3 regions of the Paenibacillus sp. FSL R10-2788 genome follow, and region 2 is predicted to be linked to each of the others. Evidence: riboswitches for the same ligand, from Rfam matches in the RefSeq annotation. Region 2 holds a riboswitch; each other region holds the start of a gene.
The links. A riboswitch is a leader RNA that binds a small molecule or an ion and turns the genes downstream of it on or off. The one in region 2 is predicted to bind cyclic di-AMP.

Region 1: another riboswitch for cyclic di-AMP. It lies ahead of NSQ50_RS02655 (hypothetical protein); the one in region 2 lies ahead of NSQ50_RS25900 (TrkH family potassium uptake protein).
Region 3: another riboswitch for cyclic di-AMP. It lies ahead of NSQ50_RS00545 (C40 family peptidase); the one in region 2 lies ahead of NSQ50_RS25900 (TrkH family potassium uptake protein).

The regions. Positions count from the first base shown of each region.
Region 1 is NZ_JBBOQA010000001.1:591,769-597,341, reverse strand. It holds gene kdpB (potassium-transporting ATPase subunit KdpB) at 1-587, opposite strand, end outside; gene kdpA (potassium-transporting ATPase subunit KdpA) at 604-2,280, opposite strand; gene kdpF (K(+)-transporting ATPase subunit F) at 2,293-2,370, opposite strand; gene NSQ50_RS02660 (hypothetical protein) at 2,497-2,988, opposite strand; cyclic di-AMP (ydaO/yuaA leader) riboswitch at 3,166-3,355, opposite strand; cyclic di-AMP (ydaO/yuaA leader) riboswitch at 3,775-3,939, shown strand; gene NSQ50_RS02655 (hypothetical protein) at 4,008-4,562, shown strand; gene NSQ50_RS02650 (hypothetical protein) at 4,577-4,801, shown strand; gene NSQ50_RS02645 (hypothetical protein) at 4,945-5,573, shown strand, end outside.
Region 2 is NZ_JBBOQA010000001.1:5,827,285-5,832,857, forward strand. It holds gene NSQ50_RS25890 (LysR family transcriptional regulator) at 1-899, shown strand, start outside; gene NSQ50_RS25895 (potassium channel family protein) at 1,423-2,094, opposite strand; gene NSQ50_RS25900 (TrkH family potassium uptake protein) at 2,108-3,466, opposite strand; cyclic di-AMP (ydaO/yuaA leader) riboswitch at 3,529-3,706, opposite strand; gene NSQ50_RS25905 (CPBP family intramembrane glutamic endopeptidase) at 4,027-5,573, shown strand, end outside.
Region 3 is NZ_JBBOQA010000001.1:111,607-117,179, forward strand. It holds gene NSQ50_RS00525 (4a-hydroxytetrahydrobiopterin dehydratase) at 141-428, shown strand; gene NSQ50_RS00530 (c-type cytochrome) at 511-867, opposite strand; gene NSQ50_RS00535 (GNAT family N-acetyltransferase) at 995-1,480, opposite strand; gene NSQ50_RS00540 (C40 family peptidase) at 1,670-2,161, opposite strand; cyclic di-AMP (ydaO/yuaA leader) riboswitch at 2,167-2,309, opposite strand; gene NSQ50_RS00545 (C40 family peptidase) at 2,671-3,099, opposite strand; cyclic di-AMP (ydaO/yuaA leader) riboswitch at 3,157-3,295, opposite strand; gene NSQ50_RS00550 (hypothetical protein) at 3,514-4,344, opposite strand; gene NSQ50_RS00555 (M1 family metallopeptidase) at 4,356-5,573, opposite strand, start outside.

The DNA.
Region 1 (5,573 bases), 5.2 Mb from region 2:
AATGACTCACCGGGATCACTGGTAATTTTGACTTTAATCTCATCACTGACTACCCGGGTGCCGCCTGTGACTGAGCCGAAATCTCCGCCGGCTTCCTTAATAACAGGTGCAGATTCACCTGTAATTGCAGATTCATCTACGGAGGCCAGCCCTTCAATTACTTCACCATCGCCAGGGATAAGTTCTCCCTGACTGACGATGACAATATCTCCTTTACGAAGCTCGGAAGAAGAAACGGTCTTCACAGACCCTCCAACGAGTTTGTTAGCTGTGATATCCTGTTTCGTTTTCTTGAGTGAATCCGCCTGGGCTTTCCCGCGGCCTTCAGCCAGCGCTTCAGCGAAGTTGGCAAACAGCACTGTGAATAGCAGAATAAACAACACTGTGATATTGAAGCCTACCGATTTCTCTGCATTAAAATATCCGGGGGCCAGTACCATAAGCAATACAATAATCGTACCGATTTCGACTACGAACATGACCGGATTTTTGATTAACGTCACCGGGTTAAGCTTAATAAAGCTATCCTTTACAGCGCTTAGGAGTATGGGTCCCGTCAGCAGCTTTTTTCTTTTTACAGTACTCATCTTGTTCTCCCTCTTCCTACCGTAAGGTCAAATATTCTGCAATCGGGCCGAGCACAATGACCGGCAGAAACGTCAGCGCACCGATAATTACTACGGTACCAATCAGAATTCCGGTGAACAGACCATTGTCTGTGCGGAATGTGCCAATCGTCTCAGGAACTGGCTTCTTCTGGATCAGTGAGCCTGCAACTGCCAGCATCGCGATTATAGAGACATAACGGCCAAGCAGCATTACGATCCCGGTTGTAACATTCCAAAAGGTGGTGTTGTCCGCAAGCCCTTCAAATCCTGAACCATTGTTCGCGGCAGAAGAGACATATTCATATAACACTTGGCTAAGCCCATGGAATCCGGGATTCGTGATGGAACCGTTGCCCAAGTCCGTTAAGAACGCACCTGCTGTTGGTACAAGGATAATGAACGGATGCACAAGGATAGCAATCGCAATTAGCTTCATCTCCTTGGCTTCTATCTTTCGCCCGAGAAACTCTGGTGTTCTGCCAACCATTAGTCCACATAAGAAGACACCCATGATGGCATACATCAGCATATTGATTAGTCCGACACCTTTTCCCCCGAAGACGTTGTTGAGCATCATTAGGGCCAGAGGGGTAATGCCACCCAGCGGTGTCAGCGTATCATGCATATTGTTAACACTACCTGTCGTAGCTGCCGTTGTTACCGAAGTGAACAACGAAGATTGCGGGATCCCAAAACGTACCTCTTTACCTTCCATGCTGCCTTGCGAAGACTCGATCCCCAGCGTATTGATAGCTGGATTGCCTTTGGTTTCCGCATAATAATTCAATCCCAGCAGTAGTACGAACAAGGTCATCATTGCTGTGAAAATCACCCAGCCCTGACGTTTGTTCTTAGCGAACAATCCGTACATATATGGCAAAGAGGCTGGCAGCATCCACATAGAGAGAATCTCCAGAACGTTCGTAAGTGGATTAGGGTTCTCAAAAGGATGTGCTGAATTGGCTCCGAAGAAGCCGCCACCATTCGTACCTAAGTGTTTAATTGATTCCAAAGAAGCGACTGGACCGATAGCGATTTGTTGCGTCTGCCCTTCAAGTGTAGTGACCTCAAGCGATGGCTTGAGCGTTTGTGGCACATGCAATCCTACCAGCACCAATGAAACTAGCAGAGCTAATGGAATGAATACACGAATATGTGCTTTTACGAAGTCCTCGAAAAAGTTCCCGACTGATTTCTGTCCTGTAATCCCTCTGACAAAAGCAACCGCAACAGAAAATCCGCTCGCTGCAGACGTGAACATCATCATCGTAATGACTGCCATTTGTGAAAAATACGATAATCCCGTCTCCCCGCTATAATGCTGCAGGTTCGTATTGGTCATAAAGCTGATCACCGTATTAAATGAAAGCGTCTGTTCCATATCGGCAATTCCATTCGGGTTCAGCGGCAATCCCCGCTGTAATCTTAGAAAAATATAACTGAAAGCAACCAGTACGATATTAGTTAAAACAAAGCTGAGTGCATACTTCTTCCAGGACATTCCGTCCCGTTTTTTCAGGCCGATCAGCTTATAAATACCTTTCTCTGTGCCTGCAAACCAGCGATGCGTACGATTCGGTTCGTTAGAAAATACATGATATAAATACGTTCCCATCGGCTTGACCAGCAAGATGAGAATTACAATTACGACGACTATTTGCAAAATGCCCATGAATGCCCCTCCTTAAAATTTCTCAGGATGAATCAACGCGTAAACCAGATATATAAACAACAGTAGGGTAACAGCGATTACTAGAATCACAGCTTATCCCTCCCCGTATCCTCAACTACACCTGCGCACCAGCGCATAAAGCCATAAAATAACCCGTAAATTACAGCTAACGAAGCCACCATATACAGATCCATCATATCTTCCGCACTCCTTCCATTATCCTTGATGAGGTGATCTATCGATTAGAAAATCAGCATCACCACTATGGGAATAGATTACATAGCTCGCACCAAGTCTTTTATAGACCAATCTAGGATTTATAGAACTTGTAATCACAAAAATTGGCTGTGTCGTCCAGGTACGGCACATCTGAATATAGCGGCAGCAAAGCGGAAAGCTGCTCTCAAACAGATATACCCTGCCTACCGGGAACGATGGGCGAAACCAAGTGCTCTGATGGCGGGTATCCACTAGAATAACCTGCTCGATTCCGAGCTCCTCTAGTAAAGCTTTCTCAGCCAGATTGTTGGTTAATCCCGCCATCTTAATACCCCTGAACTTCAGAAGTTTAATGAAATGTTCTCCCGCCTTTGTAGGCGCACATACAAGCACATATTCATTCTGATCCGTCATCTCTTTTTTCTCCTCCTGCTCATTTACAACAAGGAGGCAACGAAAATCTCCGAAAGGATGTTGACCTATCGTCATTTTCGGGCACAACCTAAAGCTCGGTTGTGTCACGTCATTAGACGCTGCCTTACAAATACCGCTAATGATGAATTTAGCGACCTCTTGGGGGAGGCCTCCATAAATGCTTTGCTTCTAAGAGCACAGCAAAAAGCCACAAAGGATCTCCTCTGTGGCTCGCTAGCGGTCACATTGCACTCATCCTCTCTCCATACGCTTACGAGGTTAGCTGTCGGATTCGGGCGGTGAGAGTCGCCCTACCTGTATAGATGCGAGCTCACTCGCACCCTCTACAGGATTCACCCCATAATCAGCTTCCGACTCTCACATCGGCTGCCGATTGTTGGTTCCCCCGCTTTCCTTATCGGAAATTAAGCGGATCAAATATTCGATTGTCGTTGAAACAGGAGTAATCATACTCTTATGCACGAAGACTTGTAAAACCTGAATGATGCCAAAATAATGCAAATTAAAAACTATTTTCCCATTAGATAGCGCTTACTTGATATCTAATCTCTCTATATCTCTTGTTTACTCGAGTTTCGAGCGTTTAATCGCTATCTATAACCCATGTGATTTTATTCACCTTTTTAGAGCGAAAATACTGCAAATTCCCTTTATAGGTTGAAACGCAAGAAGCTGAGGTTGAGCGAGAAAGAGGCGCGATAACACGCCATAAATACCTATTTACCTCGTTTTTCAGTCGTAGTCGGCAGGATATGGTTAAAATCGCTCTAAAAGAACATTTTCCGTTTTTTACAGAAAATCTTGAAAAGAGTATGATTCGGGTTGAATCTAATTCATGAAAAACAATCAACGCTGAGTTCCTGCATTCGCAGGGAACGGGGGAACCATCAGGCCACCTGGCCTACTTGGGGTGAATCCAAAGGAGACTGCGTAAGTCTCAATAGGTAGGGCGACTCTCACCGTCCGAATCCGACAGCTAACCTCGTAAGCGTAAAGAGAGAGACCCTTGATCCGCCACGCTTTGGCCCAGGTATATCTGCCTGTAATCCAAAACCGCAGCAGAGGTCCTCCTCTTGCTGCGGTTTTTGCGTTACCTGAGCCTATTAGGTGATAGCACGCTGGATGGGGTGAATGTTTTGAAGCACTATTATTTAGGGATACATCAAGGGCTGCTTGAGCCGATAAGTCTAAATTACGTTTGTTTCGGGGCCTTGTGGTTCGAAGAAAATAATCACAGGTACATTGTAGGTTATGCATTTGGCCAGAACCAGATCCAAGCCCTTCGCCAATTCAGTACACCTTCTTCTTGTAAAGACTGTTTAGACTCTAAGATTGTATATGAAATATATAAAAAAATTCGAGAACAACAACAGCAGCAGGATTGGTCATCGCATCAAAAACTCCCGTGGTTTACAGCCTTCAAGGAGCCTTGGAAAGATGTAAGCGCCGGTTGGTATGTCTTGAGATCCCGCAGCACCTTTCCCTTACATCTATCTGTTATACGGAAAGAGAAGTTCCGACTATGGCTAGAGCATACCGCAGTCTGTGAGAATAAAATGGAAATGCTCGCCTGTGTAGAAAAGGCTAGTGTCACTCATCATGTAGACTTAAAGCTTTTGGAAATCTAAGGAGGAACCCTACTATGGACCAGCGCAGACTATCCCGCATTGAAGTATTTGTATTGGATGAACCCGAGCCTATTCACTATGGAATGGAAGGGGCTGAAGGCTGCCGTTATGGTATTCTGAAGCTCACCTGTAAGGGAGGTTGCAGTTGGGGGGCTTGTCTAATCTCTGCCAACACCAAAAATTTCGATCTCATTAAATGGAGTTCTTTTTTTACGGGCTATCTGTCATTGCCGTCTTGAGGAAGCGCTGGATAAGGTCCGCCGCGAAGGTTCAGATTGGGAGCAGGTTAAGCTTGAGCTAGTTCAGGGTGCTTTGCAGGATTTAAAGGCCAAGCTCCAGGGTAAATCCTTGGCAGGGCATATTCAGCAAGGGCGTCTGTACAGTGTTGCAGCTGGGGGGAGCAATTCCAGAAGTGAACGGCTCTACTACAAACCTTCCAAAGCTTTATCCACTGCCTCCCAGCAGAAACACAGTTGCCCGGAACCAGACACCGCCGATCTTATCAATAAATCCATCTCTTACTTTTCTATATTATAGATTCAAGCAAATCTCTCATTCTGAAAGGATCGTGTTCACCATGCCTGACCCCTTACCTCCCGTGTCCACCTACAGTGCTAAATTTGCAGAGTGTGTTCAAAAGTATACTAATGAAGTCTACGTACTCAGTTCCATGTTATTAGAACAATCTAATGAGGCAGACAAGGTTACTATCCGCACCTTCACAGAGCTTCATAAAATATATCGTCAGGATAACTTCGACCCTCAGTTATTCTCTATCCACGCTTACCGCACTTGTATTCGCCAGTGTGCTGATTCTTTTGCCCGGCGCTCTCTTCTATCGGCTAAGGGATTACCTTGGGAGGAACAGCTTGTGAAGGTATTGTGGTACGGCTTAAAGCTGCCTCTTTCTCAAATAAGCATTATTCTGCAAAAAAGTGTTCCTGCACTGAAAGCACAGCTTAGAGCTGTACGGGAGCAGATGACCGACCAAGCGGATATACGAACGAGCGC
Region 2 (5,573 bases):
TTGACGATTTAGATGTTTTTGCAGCAGTTGTGGAACATTCCAGCTTAAACCGGGCCTCACGCCAGCTCAATCTATCCCAGCCCGCCTTGTCTCGCAAAATTTCTAAACTCGAGGAACGTCTGGGGGTCGCACTGTTTAATCGTTATGGCAAACGACTGGAGTTAACCGAGGTTGGGCGTCTCACTTATTCCTATGCGCTTGAACAACGGCAGCAGCGTTCCAAGTTTCTGGAAGCCCTTTCTAAATTCAAAGAGGGGGAGCCAAGGCTTGTCACCTTGGGGGCTAGTCTTACCTCACTGCAGACCACGCTTCCGCCGCTGGTTAACGCTTATATGGACAAATATCCGACCGCAGAGCTGAAGCTGATTACAGGCCGAACGCATGAGATCGTATCCTCAGTTAGTGAGGGGAAATCAGATGTAGGTCTGATCGCTTCCTCTATTCAAGAACCTGGGTTACGCTGCATTTCTCTGTTTGAGGATCAATTGCGACTGGTCGTCTCAGAGCAGCATCCTTTAAATTTATCCTCCAAGCTAACCATGGATAATCTATCCCGGCTGCCTATGATTCTCTTCTCAAAGGGTACCTGGTACCGGCGCCTGACGGACGATCTATTCCAGCGCTGCGGGATTGATCCCGATGTGCGCATGGAGATTGACTCCTTCGAAGCCATCGTGCGGCTGCTTCCGACTGTCAAAGCGGCTGCGTTGCTGCCAAAGTCTTATCTGCGTCCAGAGCTGCTGAACGGCGGCGGACTGGTGTCCTTACATATCAAGGAGCTGGAGCAGACTCAACGGACCACCTGCCTGATTTACCGTGACGATGGAAGCATGAGCACGGCGGCTCGCAGTCTGGTGCAAGTAACCGAAGAGATGTTTCTGACAGAACGTGAGCAGTAAAGCCGGACCAAATGAATCAAGGGGCGCACCTATTGATCTCCAAATGAGGCAATAAGTGAAGCACTTATCGAAAAATTAGGGGATTTCTCCCTAAAATTCAGAGATTTTTGTTCATAAGACTTATAATTAGGGAAAACTTCCCTAATTTTTGGCCGATTCAGTAGCTAATAAGGAATCCCTCTAATTATTAGGGAGAAATTCCCTAATTTCGTTCATTTAGAGCGAATAGCGGCTGTTTTCAGGGAAGTTTTCCCTAATTAGTTCACACCCACTCTGTACATCGTACAAACAAAGAACGCATATCGCCCATAGTCCACCGTCACAGATACCACAAATCATCTACTACAGCCGTACGAATATCACACCTAACAACTCGTCAACCGCACAAACCAATATATTAGAACACTACGCGTGGTCTATAGCCATATGGCATAGTGAAATCCATTACTTTTCCTACTCTTTACTCCATAAAAAAGAAGCTGCCCCCAAGTAGAATTCACTACTTTTGAGTCAGCTTCTTTTCCTATGATTCTTGGTTCACAACTTCACTCTCAAAACGGTCAATACTTTCATTAGGACCAATGAGTACCATAACATCGCCTTCACTTAAATAATCATGGGCAGTTGGAGCGACGATTATTCCGCTTTCCCTATTTAGGGCAACAATGCTGCAGCCATATTTAGCTCTTGTATTTAAATCGGACAAGCTTCTGCCGTTCATGCAGGATGGCACGGTCAGCTCGACAATTTTATAATCCTTGGACAGTTCAATATAATCCAGCAAATTGGGCGTCACCAGCTGGTGTGCCACACGAATCCCCATATCCCGCTCCGGAAAAATAACCCGATCAACCCCCAGCCGCGACAATGCGCGGCCATGAAGGATGGAGATTGCCTTAGCCACCACTTGCTTGACTCCAATCTCCTTTAACAAAATGGCCGCCAGAATGCTTCTCTCCATATTGTCACCAATCGCAACAATCCCACAATCAAAGTTCCGTACACCAAGCGAGCGCATAATTCCCTCATCTGTAGCATCTGCTACTACCGTATGCGTCAGCTGATCGCTCATTTCCTCCACGCGTTCTTCATGGTGGTCAATGCCGAGCACCTCGTAGCCCATTTCCATCAGCTCAAGCGCCAGGCTTGAACCGAAGCGACCTAAGCCGATTACTACAAATTGCTGTGCTTTCATTTCTAATTAACTCCTATCCAATAATTATTTTACCTTCCGGATACTTATACAATGGTTTACCCTGTTTGGGACCGAGTGCATACGCTAAGGTTAGTGGACCTAGCCGACCTGCAAACATCGTCAGACAGAGTAGAATCTTACCGATCGCTGACAGTTCCGGAGTTAGCCCCATAGTCAGTCCTACCGTAGCAAAGGCGGAGGTCGTCTCAAACAAGATTGCCAAGAAATTACTGTCTTCAGTTGTGGAGAGTATCATCGACACAGAGGCGATTAACAACAAAGCCAGCAGTGTGATCGTTAATGCCTTGTAGATGCGCTCTTGAGCCAGCCGATAACGGAACAACACAACATCTTCCCGTCCACGCAGCATAGCAATAACAGCACCAATCATCATCGTAAAGGTTGTTGTCTTGATCCCGCCGCCCGTTGAGCCTGGAGAAGCACCAATAAACATAAGAATCACTATAAAAAATTGTGTAGCCTGCCGAAGTCCAGCAATATCAACTGTGTTCGCGCCAGCCGTACGGGGAGACACGGATTGAAAGAAGGCTGATAATATTTTACCGCCAAAATTCAGTGAACCCAGGGTACGAGTGTTAGTAAACTCGAATATAAAAATAACCAAAGCTCCGATCAGAATCAGCCCTGTGCTGGTGGACAGGACAACTTTACTATGTAGAGACAGCCTGCGGGTTACCCGAAACTCCACCAGATCTGACATTACAATAAAACCAATCCCGCCGGAGACAATCAGAAACATCACAATAATATTCACAAGCGGATCATATACATAATCAGTTAAACTGCGAAAATCCCCAAAAATATCGAACCCCGCATTATTAAACATAGACACCGCATGAAATACGCCAAAATAAATCGCTTTTCCAAGTGGCATATCAAAAGCCCAGCGAATAGACAGCAGCAAAGCGGCACAGCCTTCTATGACAAGAGAATATATAAGGACTCTTCGGATCAGCCGCACAATTCCTTCCATAGAGCCTTGATTCATGGCTTCCTGTAGGATTAGCCTGTCCCGCAAAGATATTTTACGCTTTAACACCAGTGAAAATAGAGTGGCCATGGTCATAAAACCTAAGCCGCCGATCTGGATCAGGATCATAATTACGGTTTTCCCAAAAATCGTGAACGAAGTTCCGGTATCCAGCACAACAAGCCCTGTTACACAGGTTGCCGAAGTTGAAGTAAATAATGCATCAATAAATTCTACGGAATTCCCGCTTGTGCTTGAGATGGGCAGCATAAGCAGCAAGGCCCCTATCAGAATAATCGATGCAAAACCAAGCACCAGTATCTGCGGCGGCGAGAGCTTCAGAAACTTAAATTCAGAAATCCTGCGAAACTGTGAAGCCACTTTGCTCACCTTCTTATCAAAAATTCCAACAAAAAAAGCACTGGAAAACCAATGCTGACTTGGTTCCTGCAGTAAATTAGCCTACGAGGTTAGCTGTCGGATTCGGACTGTGCAGGCTGCCCTATTCGTTCCTAGAACGAAATTCACCCCTGATGAAAGTGCCATTTATCTTGTACACTCCACTTTTCATCACTTCTTATGGTTCCCCCGTTTTCACCAGAAATTCGGCTACTATACAATTGCATACAAATTATATACGTTATTTAGTGAATTCACAAAGACACAATTAATGCTCATTCACATGAAAAAATGCGGTTTAAAGAGACTGCATCAAATGGAGTACCTTTTCTCATCACTTTTCCGTGTTTTCCCTGCAATTACACCGATTCTCACCATTCGTACACAAATGAACACGATAAAATTCATGGTATAAATTCACATGACTATTCTATACTATCTCTATTACCCATAAAAAGAACATATAATGTTTTTTGTAACCAGCCAGGCACTAATACTATAATGGAACATAATATTGTCAGTACATAACAAGGAGGCGTTACATGAATCCCGTCGGCCAGCCCCTACAGCAACGTGCCCTCTCCAAGAGGCTCATCATCTCGGGCATTATCGGTCTTATTCTATTTATTATGTTTCAGATTTCCCCTTCGCTGCTAAGCAGCTCTACAGGGGAAGATACCACCGTCATTAGCAAGGCAGAAGCCCGTGACCAAGCCGTATTATTCGCAGAACAAAAGCTCAATTACACCGAAGCACCAAACGATCAATGGAATGTACTTTACGAGACGGACTCTTCCTTTTATGGTTATATGTCTCGCGAGAAGCTTGTGGAGGACTATACCAAGAAAAAATTGGATCAAAAATATCCTTTTGATGTCTTTCGTGCAACGCTTACTCCGTCAGCGGATCAAGAGCCGCAAATCATTGTTGACCTCAATATGTATACCGGCGAGATTGTCGCTTTCTCAAAGGCTGCAAAAGTTGCCTCCGAAGAGGGGGCTGGCATTGCTTCCGTTGGTGCAAAAGAGGACAAGGGAGCTGACCTCACTCTAGCGCAGAAGGAGAATCTTGCTCGTCCTTGGCTTCAGGAATGGGAAGTAAATCCTGCCAAGCTACAAATTGAATCGAATACAGGAAGCCATGGGCTGGTGTATACGGATAGCACTGTTCAGGTCGGCGAATCCTTATTGCACTATTATTTTGATTTCAGTGGAGAGCAGGTCTCCAGCTTTAATGCCGGATTCACTGCACCGGCTTGGCATACCTCCTACGTACAAGGACAGACCTCTTTAGCGGAAAAGCTGACATTATTCGGTTACGGTATACCCACACTGATTTTAGGAATTCTGGCACTCGTCTACAGTATTCTTAGAAGAGAGCATACTTCCTTTAAACGTGGGGTATTCCTAAGCTCAGCCTATTTTGTAATCATGATGATCAGCACCTATAATATGCTGCCTGAATCAACAGGCGAAGGGCTAGAAGCACAGATTACCTCTGTCATTATGTTTATCATTTATGCTTTATACAGCCTGCTGATGTCCTCCTTGCTTTACTTCTCTTTAGTGGGCGGCAATGGCCTATGGCGAAAAGAGGGAGGCATGAACCCTTGGCCCCGCGCCAAAGAGCCCGGCTATGGACAATATGTGTTGGATAGTATCCGGGCTGGATACATGTGGGCTTTCGTTCTGCTAGGGGTGCAGACGGTTATGTTCATCATATTATCGTTTACCTTGCACAATTGGTCTACTACAGACGCCACCCAGTCTCCTTATAACATGAGATATGCTTGGCTTCTGCCTATCGTCGCATGGCTCGCTGGTTTATCTGAGGAAGCCATTTATCGCTTTTTCGGAATCCCTATGCTGAAAAAGGTGTTCCGGAACACTTTCGTCGCTTGCTTGATCACCACGCTGGTTTGGGCGTTTGGCCATACGTTATATCCGATCTATCCCATCAGCTCCCGTCCGATTGAGCTGACCGTAATCGGGCTGCTGTTCAGTTATATTTTCCTTCGTTACGGATTTATTGCTGTCATGTTCAGCCACGTCGTGTTTGACAGCATCCTGATGGGCGCTACGCTGATCTT
Region 3 (5,573 bases), 5.7 Mb from region 2:
AATACATTAAATCGAAAATATCGCCTTTATCCTGGCACATCCCTTGGACCTCAGAAGCTAAGGGATGTTTTGTTTAAAGCCTAAGACAAGTAAAGGGAACTGCGCACTTTACTGCAATTTTTTGTAAGGGAGGAAACGAATTGTTATTTACGGAAGAGGAACTGCGTGAGGAGATCACCAAGCTAGAGGGCTGGAAGCTGGAAGATAACGTTATGGTACGAAAATATATGTTCAGCCAATATATGAAGGGCATTGCGTTTGTTGATGAAGTAGCCACGATTTCAGAAGCCTTCGATCATCATCCACATATTACGATTGATTATAAAACAGTTACACTGCGACTTGAATCTAATGAAGAAGATGGGATTACGGCTCTAGATCTTCGAGAGGCGCATCAATTTAATGAAGCCTTTGAAAAAAATCACTAGTTTAGCCGAAATCATAAAATAAACGCCCGTGCAGAGATAGTCACCTATCTCATACACGGGCGTTTTTAGTTGCTTGGGTGGGTTACTTTTTCTCTGAGAGCCAGAGTGCGACGTTGGCGATCTCTTCAGGCGCTAGATTCTCCTTAAAGGAAGGCATTTGGCCACGTCCTTTAGTGACGATGCTATAGATTTCCTCAGCGTCATGCTGGCCACCTTCATTCTGAAGACTTGGTCCAACTCCACCTTGAAGCTGATCGCCGTGACAGGTGATACAGCTGGCTTTCACGGTTGCTTCTGCCTTTGCTGCGTCCAGTTGAACTACCGGCATCGTGGGCTTATTTTCTTCCGCTACCTCTTCTTTACCCGGAAGTGTAAACATGAGTACTACCGCAAAGGCACAGGCGGCAAAAAACAAACCGCTCATGATCCATTTCTGCATCCCAATTCGTCCCTTCTATGTAAGCTGCTCCCTACATTATAGCTTATGGTGAAGCGTTATCATAGGGTTTGTGACAAAAAAATGAACGAGAATACAATCATTCTCATGAAATATATGGTATTTAATATCATTTGTCATAGACCATGCAATAAAAAGGTTTGTCTCCTGTAGGTGTGCGGCGTTCATACGTATCTGTAATCGTAAATCCACATTTTTGATAAGTTCGAATGGCGCGTTGGTTCCAGGTCAGGACTTCTAGATCTATCTCACGATCAGGATAACGATTCAAGGCTGTCTGGACGATTGCATCTACGAATAGTTTGCCTAAACCATGGCCGCATAGATCGGGGCGCATCCCAACTCCTAAACGAACGACTCCTTCCATCGGGAACAACTGTGCGAATCCGCACAAAACCTCTTGTTCATTTAATATGGAGATATATTGTTCCTCCCGGAGCTGCGGATCACCAAACTCGATGCCAAGAGCCTGCATCTGCTCCCACGGCATCCAGCCATAAATATTATATGGAGGCGTATAGCTCCACTTACAAATAGCTTCTCCGTGAATTGCCTCCATAGGAACTACATGAAAAGTTACCGAGGGATTTATCATAAAGTCAACGATCTCCTTTCACGAGGACATTGCTATATTACTAATTATATACAAAATGGGGGAGGTTCGACTCAGAAACTTTATATGAGAGGAATGTTTTACAAATTATGAGAGGGGTAAATAAGTAATAAGACAAAAAAACAAGCTCTCCTCCAAGAGTTACCTTGGAAAAGAGCCTATGTACGTTACTTATTGAACATCATCATTGTCTTCCGATTCAGCAGCAACCGATTGGTAAGCGTCTGTGCTCATAATGCGCTTAGCACCAACGTAGCGTTTCACGTAGTAGCTATCACTCAGAGAGCTAATCGTAACACCGCGTGAGGTAGAAGCGTGTGCGAACTTACCTTCACCGACATAAATGCCGACATGGGAGACACCTTTGCCACTTGTATTGAAGAATACAAGATCTCCGGCTCTTATATCATCACGGGAGATTGCTGTGCCCATTTGATATTGGGAACCTGATTGGTGTGGAAGGTTAATGCCAATCTTATCAAACACATACATTGTAAATCCGGAGCAATCAAATCCGTTAGTGGATATACCGCCGGATACGTATTTAGTACCGATGGCCTTGTCAATCACTTTATCCATTTTGGAATCTGCGAAAGCGCTTCCTGCTCCGATGGTGAGGATGATGGAAAAGCTTAGTACTGCTGCTGCTAACTTCTTCTTCAAAAGTGTATACCCCTTCCAAATGCCTACGAGGTTAGCTTAAGGGTTCGGTTGAAGGTCCCCTATGACCCCTCTATATAATGGAGGTCAATTCACCCAAAGTTGGTTCCCCCGTTTTCCTAATAGTTAGGAAACTCGGCTCATACTGTTGATTAGGATTAGCTTGTAATCAATACATGACAAAACCTTTGTAAATAACAACTTAATGATTACAAAAATGTTACTAAAATCTCACTGCGCTAATTGTAACAAACAGAAAGCCGCTTGGCAATCGTTTTTAACATATTAATGCAGAAAAATTGGCATTTTTACGGTAGAAAGGCATATGTAAGCGTTAATAATGACCTAATTTTTAATATAATTGCAATTTTTATCAAATAAACGTGTTTCAATCGGGCTCTAATAGTGTAAAAATATATTATGGAAAAAGAAAAACCCGAATTTGATTACGGGCATAATCAGATTCAGGTTCATATAGTTGTAATTATGAGGTTATAGTTGTGAGGAAGGTTTCAATCGAAGGCTACAGCTTGATAAGCTGAAGTACTCATTACTCTTTTAGCGCCAACATAACGATTGGCCCAGTAGGCCTGACTGAGTGAAGTGATGGTCACTCCACGCGAAGAGGACGATTGTGCGAATTTTCCGTTTCCAACATAAATGCCGACATGGGATACTCCATTGCCAAGTGTGTTAAAGAACACTAGATCACCAGAACGCAGATTGCTTTTGGATACAGCAGTTCCAACGCTATATTGAGCTTTTGATGTACGAGGTAAAGTAAGACCCACATTCTTAAATACATATTTTGTAAATCCAGAGCAATCAAATCCGGCAGTGCTTGTACCTCCGGTTTTATAGGCAACTCCAATAGTCTTTGAGATTACAGTGTCCATCTTAGAGTCAGCAAAGGCGCTTCCTCCACCAATAGATAATGCCATTACAAGTCCTAGCGCCGCAGCGACGCATTTTTTTCTTAAATTATGTCTTTTCAAAAGATGTACTCCTTCCAAGGCCTGCGAGGTTAGCTTAAGGGTTCGGTAGAAGATTCCCTATGATCCCTGTAAAGCGAGATCAATTCACCCAAAATATGGTTCCCCCACTTCCCGGTGCAAAGGAATTAGGCGTGTTAAGCACCAAGAGAATGACGTTTCGACAGTTACACTTACGATAAATACATTTAGTTATGTAGGAATCGTTTCAATTGATTACAAAATTGTTACTAATAGCACAGGACTTATTGTAACAGAGCTTTTACGATTTTGCAAATACTCTTAAGTTATCCGTAATGAGAAAAAGTCCCAGCTCCTGAATACAGGAATTGGGACCTTTTTATTATGTCAAATAAGGTTAATTTATTGTGGAAATGCTTTGTTACGCCATAGATGATATTGTGCAGAAATTCCCCACATTTTTAAGAGCGTAGAAGGTAGTGGTGAGATTTGCCGTATTATAAGTGCCGGCAGGCCGGGACAGAACAGACCCGTCAGTCCGCACACTAGCAATAAGAGCAAGCCTCCCGCACCAAGTACAATGGAAACACCTATAGCAGGAATCAGTGACCGCAAGCAGATGAACAGTGAGGAGAACATTCCTGTACCGCCGGTGTAACCAAACTGCATATATAGAAGAAACAGGCGCACGATAAAAATATATATAAGCCATGCCAATACGTATGGTACTAAATGAAGTAACAAAGTGTAGTTAAACAAAGAGGATAAGAACAGCCCGTACATTTTGGGAGCAAGCCAGTAAAGCGGCAGCAGGGTCATCACCCATTCGATTAGGCTAAAGACTAAGACAGGTAGTCCATAGATCTTCATGCCGGGGAAAAAGAACAGCCCGCGCTCGCCATTTCGCTCCTGGTGCAGCTCATGCAGCAATCCTGCCCTTATGAAAGGAGAAAGCAGAAGTCGTAAGACAACAAGTCCTAGAAGCATCCATAACCAAGTGCGTATCGCAGGGTCAGTATTCAAGCTGAACTGTCCCTCGATATAATACAACAGTCTGCCCATACCGCTGCCGCCAGCGTCTTTATCTGGATAGCGCAGTAGAATTGGAATAATAGCAGATCGGATGAAACCATACATAAAGTAGCCCCAGAGCAGTCGGTAGATGAAGAGCAGAATTAAAATATAAAATTGCTCCTTCATGCTTTGCCAGCCGCGGGTTATCGATGTTCTCACAATCATTCACCTCACCAGACAAGAGTTCCGAGCACGGTTTCAAGTAGTTTAGTTACACTTAACGTCCAGCGAGAGAGCGTCTTGGGCTCTATTTCCGCCAGCCTAAAGTTGTTTAAATGTTTGCTCTCCAATAAGATGGATTGCTCAGGGTCAATCTCAGCAGAGAGAAGAGGCTTATCGCTTAACAATTGAAACGTAGTCTCTGCTCCATCACCGTTCCAGACCCGCTGCACCGAAGAGCTGTCGGCGAATGTGAATTTCACGGGAACATCAACGTAATGGCTCCCTTTGTTTGAAATCTTCACTAATGATTCGTAGCTTTGAGCATCGCCGCTGTTATTTTTTTTAAAAGTAATCGTATCTACTGAGAAGTCAGGCGCACCATCACCATAAATATAGTCATCGAAATAGGCCTGCCATGATTTTTTGGTTACCTTCTCAACGACTTTCTGAAAATCTGACGTAGCGGGATGCTGGAAACGGAACTTACGAGCGTAGGAGGACATGATGTTGTTCATTGCTTTGGTACCTACCTGGCGTTCGATATCTTTAAGTACAAGCTTGCCGCGGATATAAACATTTCGGCTATAGGAATCAGCCCCTGCATATTTCCACGTTTCCAGATTTAACGGCTCAGGTATAGTCACCAGGCTGGCCTGTAAAGGCAAATTAGACTTGATACCGTATTCTTGTTCCATAAGTCTGTCTTCGGCATAGGAAGTAAAGCTTTCATCCAGCCAGGCCTCCTCGAATTCATTGCTGGCTACCATACCGTAGAAGTATTGATGGCCGATCTCATGAATGACGGTTCTTTCAAGTGAGGTATCTGGAGAAGAATCTGCGGCCCCAAAGGCTGTAATAAGGGTAGGATATTCCATTCCTCCCGCGCCGTTTCCCTCCTTAGGTGGGACGATAATAGACAGCGTAGAGTAGGGATAAGGGCCATACCATTTGCTGAAGTAGGTCAGGGCAGCCTTGGCAGCTTGAAGGTAACGCTCTTGTAAGTCCTTGTGCAGAGGGTCGAGATACACCTTAATTCGTACTCCAGGCACCTCCGGCGTAGAGAAAGCTTCCTCTGCTACTGTAAAATCAGGGGATGCGGCCCAAGCGAAATCGTGGACATCATCGGCGTAGAACTGATATATTTTCTGATCTTGTTTGAGCTTGGCATTTTTTACAGGAAATCCGGTCGCTGCCACCGTATAGTTGGAAGGAACGGCAATCGTTAC